Regions from separate parts of the Agromyces aurantiacus genome, predicted to be linked through region 1. Evidence: predicted binding sites of a transcription regulator. Region 1 holds the regulator's gene; the other holds the start of a gene.
What was found. The regulator LexA, encoded in region 1, represses DNA repair genes until DNA is damaged. The targets are predictions, from matches to a motif close to TCGAACANNTGTTCGA.
Positions count from the first base shown of each region.

Region 2: imuA' (DnaE2-dependent mutagenesis accessory factor ImuA') is a predicted target of LexA. The motif match lies at 3,105-3,120, and genes of this name have one in related genera.

Region 1 is NZ_JAFBBW010000001.1:2,062,113-2,067,137, forward strand. It holds gene JOD46_RS09760 (methylenetetrahydrofolate reductase) at 1-506, shown strand, start outside; gene metE (5-methyltetrahydropteroyltriglutamate--homocysteine S-methyltransferase) at 503-2,845, shown strand; gene lexA (transcriptional repressor LexA) at 2,931-3,608, opposite strand; gene JOD46_RS09775 (LysM peptidoglycan-binding domain-containing protein) at 3,883-4,224, shown strand; gene JOD46_RS09780 (histidinol-phosphate transaminase) at 4,283-5,025, shown strand, end outside.
Region 2 is NZ_JAFBBW010000001.1:2,369,305-2,374,329, reverse strand. It holds gene JOD46_RS11265 (error-prone DNA polymerase) at 1-728, opposite strand, end outside; gene JOD46_RS11260 (DNA polymerase Y family protein) at 756-2,306, opposite strand; gene imuA' (DnaE2-dependent mutagenesis accessory factor ImuA') at 2,303-3,088, opposite strand; tRNA gene JOD46_RS11250 (tRNA-Leu) at 3,235-3,318, opposite strand; gene JOD46_RS11245 (M20/M25/M40 family metallo-hydrolase) at 3,434-4,789, shown strand; gene JOD46_RS11240 (undecaprenyl-diphosphate phosphatase) at 4,870-5,025, shown strand, end outside.

The DNA.
Region 1 (5,025 bases):
AGCGACCGCGTCCCGAGCGCGTCGCGGTCGCCGCGTTCCCGACCGGCCACCCGCGCTCGCGCGGCGCCGGCCAGGACGTCGACGTGCTGCTCGCCAAGGAGGTCGCGGGCGCGAACCTCGCCATCACGCAGCTGTTCTGGCACGCCGACGACTACCTCGGCTTCGTCGAGCGCGCCCGGGCCGGCGGCGTGACCATCCCGATCCTGCCGGGCATCATGCCGGTCACGACCCCCGCGCGGCTCGCACGCCTCGAGCAGCTCACCGGCGTGCCCGCGCCGAGCGAGCTCGCGATCGCGCTCGAGATCGAGCCCGACGCCGACGCGCAGTTCGACCTCGGCGTCGACTTCGCCGCCGACCTCGCCGGCGAGGTGCTCGCCGGCGGCGCCCCCGGACTCCACCTGTACACCTTCAACCGCCACGAGGCCGTGCTCGCCGTCCTGGACCTGCTCGGCCTGCGCACCATCCCCGCCCACGCGGGCACCGAGAGGAACACGAGAGAACGATGACCGCACCCGCCTTCCCCGCCGGAACCATCCTCGGCTACCCCCGCATCGGTCGCCGCCGCGAGCTCAAGCACGCCGTCGAGGCGTTCTGGGCCGGACGCATCGACGCCGACGAGCTCGAGCGCACGGCCGCGGACCTGCGTGCCGCGACGCGCGAACGCCTCGCCGCGCTCGGCCTCGGCCGCACCGACTCCGCGATCCCCGAGAGCTTCTCGTACTACGACCAGGTGCTCGACGCCGCCGTCGCGGTCGGCGCGATCCCGACGCGCTTCGAGCGACTCCTCGACGCCGACGGCCGGCTCGACCTCACGGGCTACTTCACGGTCGCGCGGGGCGAGGGCGCCGACGCGCCGCTCGAGATGACGAAGTGGTTCGACTCGAACTACCACTACCTGGTGCCCGAGATCGGGCCCGACACCGCCTTCGCCGCACACGCCGACGCGCTCGTCGCGCAGGTGCGCGAGGCCCGCGAGGCCGGGTTCGTCACGCGCCCCGTGCTCGTCGGGCCGGTCACCTTCCTGCTGCTGGCCAAGGCGGCGGATGACGCGCCCGAGGGCTTCCGCCCGATCGAGCGCCTCGCCGACCTGGTGACCGTGTACGCCGAGCTGCTCGCGGCACTCCGCGATGCCGGAGCCGAGTGGGTGCAGCTCGACGAGCCGGCGCTCGTCAGCGAGAGCATCGACGAGCCGCGCGAGCGCGTGCTCGACGCGGTCGGCGCGGCCTACGACGTGCTCGGCGCCGCCGAGGCGCGCCCGGCGATCTTCGTCGGCGCGCCGTACGGCTCGCTCGACGACGCGCTGCCCGCGCTCGCGGCGACGCCCGTCGAAGCGCTCGGGCTCGACCTCGTGCGCGGCACCGCGCCCGAGCGGCTCGACGGCGTGACCGAGGAGGCGCTCGCCGCGAAGACGCTCGTCGCGGGCGTGATCGACGGCCACAACATCTGGCGCGGCGATCTCGAGCGCGCGTTCGCGCACGCCGAGGCGCTCCGCTCGTTCTCGGGCGACGTCGCGGTGTCCACCTCGACCTCGCTGCTGCACGTGCCGCACGACGTCGAGGACGAGTCCGCGCTCGACGCCCGCCTCGTGGGCTGGCTTGCGTTCGCCGACCAGAAGGTCGCGCAGGTCGCGGTGCTGGCTCGCGGCCTCGCCGAGGGGCGCGAGGCGATCACGGCTGAGCTCGACGCGGCATCCGCCTCGCTCGCCGACCGCGCCGCCGCCCCCGGCGTGCGCGTGCCCGCCGTGCGCGACCGCCTCGCCGCGCTCGGCGCCGACGCCTTCGCGCGCGTCGACTACGACGCGCGCGTCGCCGCGCAGGAGGACCTCGCCCTGCCCGCGCTGCCGACCACGACGATCGGCTCGTTCCCACAGACCGCCGACATTCGCCGCGCCCGCGCCCGCCTCGTCAAGGGCGAGCTGACGGATGCCGCCTACCGCGAGCTCATGCGCGAGGAGATCGCCCGCGTCATCCGCCTGCAGGAGGAGCTCGGCCTCGACGTGCTCGTGCACGGCGAGCCGGAGCGCAACGACATGGTGCAGTACTTCGCCGAGCTGCTCGACGGCTTCGCCGTGACCCAGAACGGCTGGGTGCAGTCGTACGGATCGCGCTGCACGCGCCCGTCGATCCTGTGGGGCGACGTCTCGCGTCCGGCGCCGATGACGGTGGAGTGGTCGCAGTACGCGCAGTCGCTGTCGGAGAAGCCCGTCAAGGGCATGCTCACGGGCCCGGTGACGATCCTCGCGTGGTCGTTCGTCCGCGACGACCAGCCGCTCGGCGACACCGCACGCCAGGTCGCCCTGGCGCTGCGCGACGAGATCGGCGACCTCGAGCAGGCCGGCATCCGCGTCATCCAGGTCGACGAGCCGGCGCTGCGCGAGCTGCTGCCGCTCAAGCGCGCCGACCAGCCCGCCTACCTCGACTGGTCGGTCGGCTCGTTCCGGCTCGCGACCGGCGGCGCCGCGCCCGCGACGCAGGTGCACACGCACCTCTGCTACTCGGAGTTCGGCGTCGTCATCGACGCGATCCGCGAGCTCGACGCCGACGTCACCTCGATCGAGGCGGCCCGCAGCCGCATGGAGGTCGTCGACGACCTGTCGGCCAGCGGCTTCGACCACGGCGTGGGCCCGGGCGTGTACGACATCCACTCGCCGCGCGTGCCGAGCGTCGAGGAGGTGCAGTCGCTGCTCGAACGCGCCGTCGGCGCGATCCCGGCCGGACGGCTCTGGGTGAACCCCGACTGCGGCCTGAAGACGCGCGGCTACGACGAGACGGTCGCGTCGCTCGCGAACATCGTCGAGGCGACGCAGGCCGTCCGTGCCGGCGCGGCGGTGGTCGCCGCGGGCTGACCCACCGAACGCACGAGGGGCGGATGTCGCGGCGCGAGGCCGCGGCATCCGCCCCTCGTCGTGCCGGGCGGGCGTCGCCGACGCGTCAGACGGTGCGGAGCACCGCCACGACCTTGCCGAGCACCTCGGCCTGGTCACCGAGGATCGGCTCGAACGCCGTGTTCCGTGGGAGCAGCCACGTGTGGCCGTCGCGCTGGCGGAACACCTTGACGGTGGCCTCGCCGTCGAGCATCGCGGCGACGATCTCGCCGTTCTCGGCGGTGGGCTGGGAGCGCACGACGACCCAGTCGCCGTCGCAGATCGCCGCGTCGATCATCGAGTCGCCCACGACCTTGAGGATGAACAGCTCGCCCTTGCCCACGAGCTGGCGGGGGAGCGGGAACACCTCCTCGATCTGCTGCTCGGCCGTGATCGGCACGCCCGCGGCGATGCGGCCGACGAGCGGCACCATCGCGGCGTCGCCGACCGGGGCGGGCTCGGCGGCCGACTGACGCGGCTCGGTGCCGGGCACGTCGATGAGGACCTCGAGCGCACGCGGGCGGTTCGGGTCGCGGCGAAGGTACCCCGCGAGCTCGAGCTGGTTGAGCTGGTGGGTCACGCTCGAGAGGGAGGAGAGCCCGACCGCGTCGCCGATCTCTCGCATGCTCGGCGGATAGCCCCGCTCGGCGACCGACCGGCGGATGACCTCGAGGATCGCGAGCTGCTTGGCGCTCAGCGTCTTGCGCCGACGCGACCGGCCGCCCGTGCCGCGTGCCTGGTCGATGTCGATCGTCACGGTGTCGCCTCTCGTCGCGGCCCTCGTCGGCCTGATCGTGATGTCGGTGGTCGGTGTTCGACTGTCCTCGGACATTCGAAACTGTATCCGCCTCGCACACGCGCGACAAACATCCGTTCGAGTGTGTCGCGGAATCGGCACCGGAAATCCCACCATCCGGTTCCTTGCACCGTCGAATGTTCGAAGATATATTCGGAACACAGCTTCGCATCCGGCCCTCCCGGCCGAGCGGCCGGATGCGGAGCTACCCGGGAGGTGCGGAATGAGTGCAGTGGTGATGGCAGCGGGCGGTCGCACGCGGCTCCGGCTCACGCGCCGAGGTCGCGTCGTATTCACGACGCTGGCGGCGGCGCCCCTCGTCATCGGCGTGCTCGTCGGCTCGCTCGCCTCGGGCGGGGCGGTCGCCGGCATCGACGACGGCACGCCGCCCGCGGTCTTCGACACGATGGTGGTGGGGGCCGGCGACACGCTCTGGGGCATCGCCGAGTCGATCGCGCCCACAGCCGATCCGCGCGAGGTCATCCACGACATCATGCGGCTGAACGGCCTGCGCGACGCGGTCGTGCAGCCGGGTCAGCGGCTCGCGCTGCCCGTCGTCGAGTAGCGTCGTCCGGCGACGTCTCCGGCCGAAACGTCCGGCCCACCGCGGATAGCATTGATCGGTGACGAGTCTCGACGACCTTCCCATCCGCGACGACCTCCGCGGGAAGTCCCCGTACGGTGCGCCCCAGAAGACGGTGCCCGTCGCGCTCAACGTCAACGAGAACACGCATCCGATCCCCGAGGATGTCGCGCACGACATCGTCGCCCGCGTCGCGGCCGCGATCATCGGGCTGAACCGGTATCCCGACCGCGAGTTCACCGAGCTGCGCACCGCGCTCGCGCGCTACCTCGGCCACGGGCTCGTGCCCGAGCAGCTGTGGGCGGCGAACGGCTCGAACGAGGTGCTCCAGCACATCCTCCAGGCCTTCGGCGGACCGGGTCGCCGGGCCCTCGGATTCGCGCCGACCTACTCGATGTACGGACTGCTCGCCTCGGGCACCGGCACCGAGTGGGTGACCGCCGAGCGCGACGCCGACTTCGAGCTCTCGCCCGAGACGGCCGTCGCGGCGGTCCGCCGGCACGACCCCGACATCGTGCTGCTGTGCGCCCCGAACAACCCCACGGGCACGCCCCTGTCGCTCGACACGATCGCCGCGGTCGCCGACGCGGCCCGTGGCGTCGTCGTGGTCGACGAGGCGTACTTCGAGTTCGCCGACCCCGGCACGCCGAGCGCGCTGACGCTGCTCGAGGGGCGGCCCCGCCTGCTCGTGTCGCGCACCATGAGCAAGGCCTTCGCCTTCGCGGGCGCGCGGGTGGGCTACCTCGCCGCCGACCCGGCCGTGATCGACGCGCTGCGCCTCGT
Region 2 (5,025 bases), 310 kb from region 1:
TCCATCGGGTCGCCGTGGTCGGTGAGCTCGACGACGACGTGGTCGCGCCCGAACAGCGCGACGAGCCGGTCGAGTTCGCGCCATGCGGCATCCGCCCCGCCCTCGCCCGCGAGCGCCCGGCGCACAGCCCCCTTGCGGCACCCCGTCGAGACCACCCAGTGGCCGTCGGCGCGCGCGGCGAGGTCGTCGAGGTCGTACACCGGGCGGCCCTTCTCACCGCCGGCGAGCTGGCCGGCGGTGATCGCCGACGCGAGCCGGTGGTAGCCCTCCTCGCGCGCCGCGAGCACGAGCAGGTGGTCGCCCTCGGGGTCGGCCGCGCCCATCTGCGGCTCGGTGAGCCCGAACGAGAGCTCGGCGCCGAAGACCGTGTCGAGCTCGGGGTAGCTCTCGGCGGCCTCCGCGAAGCGCACGACGCCGTAGAAGCCGTCGTGGTCGGTGATCGCGATGCCGCTGAGGCCGAGCCGGTGCGCCTCCTCGACGAGCCGCTCGGGGCCCGACGCGCCGTCGAGGAAGCTGAACGTCGAATGCGCGTGCAGCTCGGCGTACGGCACGACGGGGCCGACCGGCCGCTCGTCGGCGTGCGACGACGGGCGGTACGGATGGCGCTTGCGGCTCCATCCGGGGCTGTCGCCGCCGTCGGCCACGACCTTCGAGGCGCTCGGCCGCTGCCGGTCGGAGAGCCGCCGCTCCAGCTCCGACCACGGGATCTCGGGGTTGTTCCAGCCCATCGCCCGCCCCCTAGCGCGTCGCGCCCATCAGTCGTACCTCGCCTCGGCCCACCAGCCCTCGACGTCGCGCACCAGCAGCCACGCGCAGCCGTCGTGGTCGACGACCTGGAACCGGTGCACGCGGCGGGCGCGCTCGGCATCCCACCAGCGCTCGACGACCGGCCACGGACCCGCCCAGGCGCGCACGGGCGCCGGGCGACCCGAGCCGATCGCGAACGACGCGGGCGCCGCCGAGATCGCCCCGCGCGCGTCGACCGACACCGCCGCATCGCCCGCGTCGACGAGCGCGACCGGCAGCCGCTCGCGGAACACGCTCGCCGGCGCGAGCGCGGGCAGGCTCCCCGGCCACGGCGCCTCGGCCGCGGTGCGCTCGGGCGCGCGGTCGCCCCACGGCACGAGCACCTGCCGGTCGGCGAGCATGCGCCCGCCGCCGATCGCCGCCGTCACCACGCCCTCGTGCCCGAGCATGCTCTGCACGCGCGTGAGCCCGTGGTGCACGCGCTCGTCGGGGCCGCCGCCCCACAGCCCCTCCTCGTGGTTGCCCGTCGAGTCGACCCGCTCGGGCACGATGCGGAGCCGGACGATGGGGGAGTCGAGCCCGGAGTCGGCCGTGCCCGCGCCCTGCAGCTGCCAGCGCACGCGATCGACCACGTCGGCGGGCGTGAACCAGTGCGGGTGCAGCCAGCTGCGGCTCGAGTGCCCGCCGCGCTCGTCGTCGAGCTCGACGCGGATGCCGGTGCACACGAGCCGCCTGGTCCGCATGCGCTCGATGAACTCGTCGGCGCGCACCCGGAACGCGAACGCGAGCTGGTCGATGCGGTCGAGCGGCGGCTCGAAGTCCTGCGCGACCTCGAAGTCGGGCGGGGGAGTGCGCGGCGCCACGCGCGACCGCTCGCGGCCCGCGGCGCGGTCGTGCGCGAACGCGCCCGCCGCGCCGAAGCGCCGCCGCACGTCGTCGTCGGGCAGCGCCGCGAACTCGCCGAGCGTGCGCACGCCGAGCCGGTGGAGCAGCGTCGTGGTGCGGGCGTCGACCACGAGCGCGACCGGCAGCGGTGCGAGGAACGCGGCCGCCTCGCCCGGGGGCACCACGTGCACGGGCTCGCCGCGCCGTGCGGCCGCGCGCGCCGCCTGCTCGGCCGCGAACGGGCCGTCGGCCACGCCCACGCGCGCGGCGGCGACCCCGAGCCCCGCGGCCGCCTCGAGCAGCGCGCGGGCCGCGGCATCCTCGCCGCCGTAGTAGCGGGCCGGGCCCCGCGCGCGCATCGCGAGCGTGCCGGGCCGCAGCACCTGCACGCCCGGGACGATCGCCTCGATGCCGCGCACGACCGGCTCGAACGCGCGGTGGTCGAGCGCCGGGTCGTACTCGAGCACCGTGAGCGCGGTCGAGCGGTACTGCGCCTCGCGCAGCCGCAGGCCGCGCGCCACGCCGTCGCGCCGGGCCGCGGGCGAGCACGAGTGCACGAGCCCGGCCTCGGTGAGCGCGACCGGCTCGGCCGGATCGATGCCCGCCTCGCGGCATGCCGCCAGCACGGGCCAGTCGGGGCACCAGAGCACGACGGTGCGCACGGCCGCGCTCACGACGCCCTCGCCGCGAAGTCGGGCCGGTGCAGGATGCCGCCGGCCGGGCCGGCGCTGCCGTCGAGGGCGGCGACGGATGCCGCGCCGAGCCCGGCCCCGCCCGCCTCGCCGACCGCGGCGAACCCCAGGTCGCCCGATGGCAGCCGGAGGCGGCGGCGGGTGCCGCGGCCCACCTCGCCGCGGCCCGTGACCCGGACGACGACCTCGCGCTCGGCGAGGTGCCCGTGGCCGTGATCGAGCCCGCTCCACTCGCTCCGCTCGAGTTCGAGCCGGGCGTCGCTGCCCGGCCACTCGCCGTCGACGAGCAGGAGCGCGCCGCGCTGGCGCAGCCGCGCCGCGAACCGCGACGCCTCGGCGGGCGCGAGCCGCCCCGCGGGCCGCACCGCGACCACCGGGATCACGTCGGCGAGCGCGGCCGCGACCGTGAGCCACTGCCGCCCGGGCTCGGGCACGAGCACGAGCCGCTCGAGGTCGATGCCGAACCGCGCGGCGGCCTCGACGCCGAACTCGGGGATGCCCGCGACCGCGACCCAGCGCCCGCTCTGCGACGGTCCGACGAGTGCGGCCATGAGCAGCGTGATCGACCCCTCGACCTGCACGACCGCGCCCTCGCGCAGCGCGCCGCCGGGCAGCACCGACGCGAGCGCGGGATGCGTGGGCACCGCCTTCGAGTCGAGCCGGGTCGCCTGCATGCCGCGGATGCGCGCCTGCAGCTCCTCGACCCGCTCGAGCCGCGCCGCGGGCGCCGCCTGGGCGGCCGGGGCGGATCGGGGAGCGGTCATCGTCACCACTCAATGTTCGAACACATGTTCGAATACGGCAAGTCCTGCCGACCGTCCGTCCACGCCCCCGACCGGGGGTGGGCGACCGAACGACCCCCGAAACGCGAGAAGGCCGGATCCGAAGATCCGGCCTTCTCGACAACGCGTGCGCGAGGGGGGACTTGAACCCCCACGCCCGTTAGGGCACTAGCACCTCAAGCTAGCGCGTCTGCCATTTCCGCCACCCGCGCGTTGTCTTGATCCGCTGATCGCTCAGCGGCCGTAGAAGACACTAGCACGGTTTCGAGAGCCCGCTGAACACTCCCGCCGCGGCGTCCGCCGCACCCGCCCGGTACGGTGGAGCGCATGGCCGAGACGACCCCGACCGACGCCCGCACGCCCTCCGCGCAGCCCGCCGGCGGCGCCGAGGTCGAGCTCGACGAGACCGCAATCATCGCGCGCGACCTCATCCGCTTCGACACCACCAACCACGGCGAGGGGCGCGCCAACGGCGAGCGCGAGGCCGCCGAGTACGTCGAGGCGCGCCTGCGCGCGATGGGCCTCGACCCGGTCATGCACGAGTCCGCGCCGCGGCGCGCGAACGTCGTCGCGCGCATCCCCGGGGCGGACCCGGCCAAGCCAGCGCTCGTGCTGCACGGCCACCTCGACGTGGTGCCCGCGGATCCCCGCAACTGGAGCGTCGACCCGTTCGCCGGCGAGGTCCGCGACGGCATGCTCTGGGGCCGCGGCGCGGTCGACATGAAGGACATGGACGCCATGATCCTCACGGCGGTCGGCGACATCCTCGCCGAGGGCCGGTTGCCCGAACGCGAGCTCGTCGTCGCGTTCTTCGCCGACGAGGAGGCCGGCGGCATCTACGGCGCGAGCTGGATGGTCGACGAGCATCCCGAGCTGTTCGCGGGGGCCACCGAGGCGATCAGCGAGGTCGGCGGCTACTCGATCACGGTCGGCGGGACGCGCGCCTACCTCCTGCAGACGGGGGAGAAGTCGCTCGTCTGGATCCGCCTCGTCGCCCACGGCCGTGCCGCCCACGGCTCGCGACTCGTCCGCGACAACGCCGTCACCCGGCTCGCCGAGGCGATCGCCCGCATCGGCCGACGCGAGTGGCCGGTCAAGCTCACGGGCACGACGCGCGAGCTGCTCGCCGCGATCGCCGACGCGCTCGGCGTCGACCCCGAGCAGGTCGCGCCCGACGAGCTCGCGCTGGCCACCGGCTCCGCGTCGGGGTTCATCACCGCGACCCTGCGCACGACGTCGAACCCCACGCTCCTCGACGCCGGGTACAAGCACAACGTGATCCCCGACCGTGCCGAGGCGCTCGTCGACATCCGCACGCTGCCGGGCGAGGAGGACGCGGTGCTCGCCGAGGTCCGCGAGCTCATCGGGCCCGACATCGAGATCCAGATCGTGCACCAGGACGTCGGCCTCGAGGCGCCGACCCACGGGCCCCTCGTCGACGCCGTCACGACCGCCCTGCACGCCCACGACCCCGAGGCGCGCGTGTTCCCGTACCTGCTGAGCGGCGGCACCGACAACAAGTCGCTCTCGCGGCTCGGCATCTCGGGCTACGGCTTCGCCCCGCTGCGCCTGCCCGAGGGGCTTGACTTCCCGGCGATGTTCCACGGCGTGGACGAGCGCGTGCCGCTGGACGCACTAGTCTTCGGTAGGCGGGTCCTGCGGGACCTGCTGCTCGCGTACTGAGTACGCCCCACACCACCCAGCCCCCGACCACGACGGTCCGATGCCCTTCGCCGTGCGCAGGGCGGGAAGGCGAAGCGCCGTTGTTCGAAGCCATCATCCTCGGCCTCGTGCAGGGACTCACCGAGTTCCTGCCGGTCTCCTCGAGCGCGCACCTGCGCATCCTCGGCGAGTTCCTGCCCAACGCGGCCGACCCCGGTGCGGCGTTCACCGCCATCACGCAGCTCGGCACCGAGACG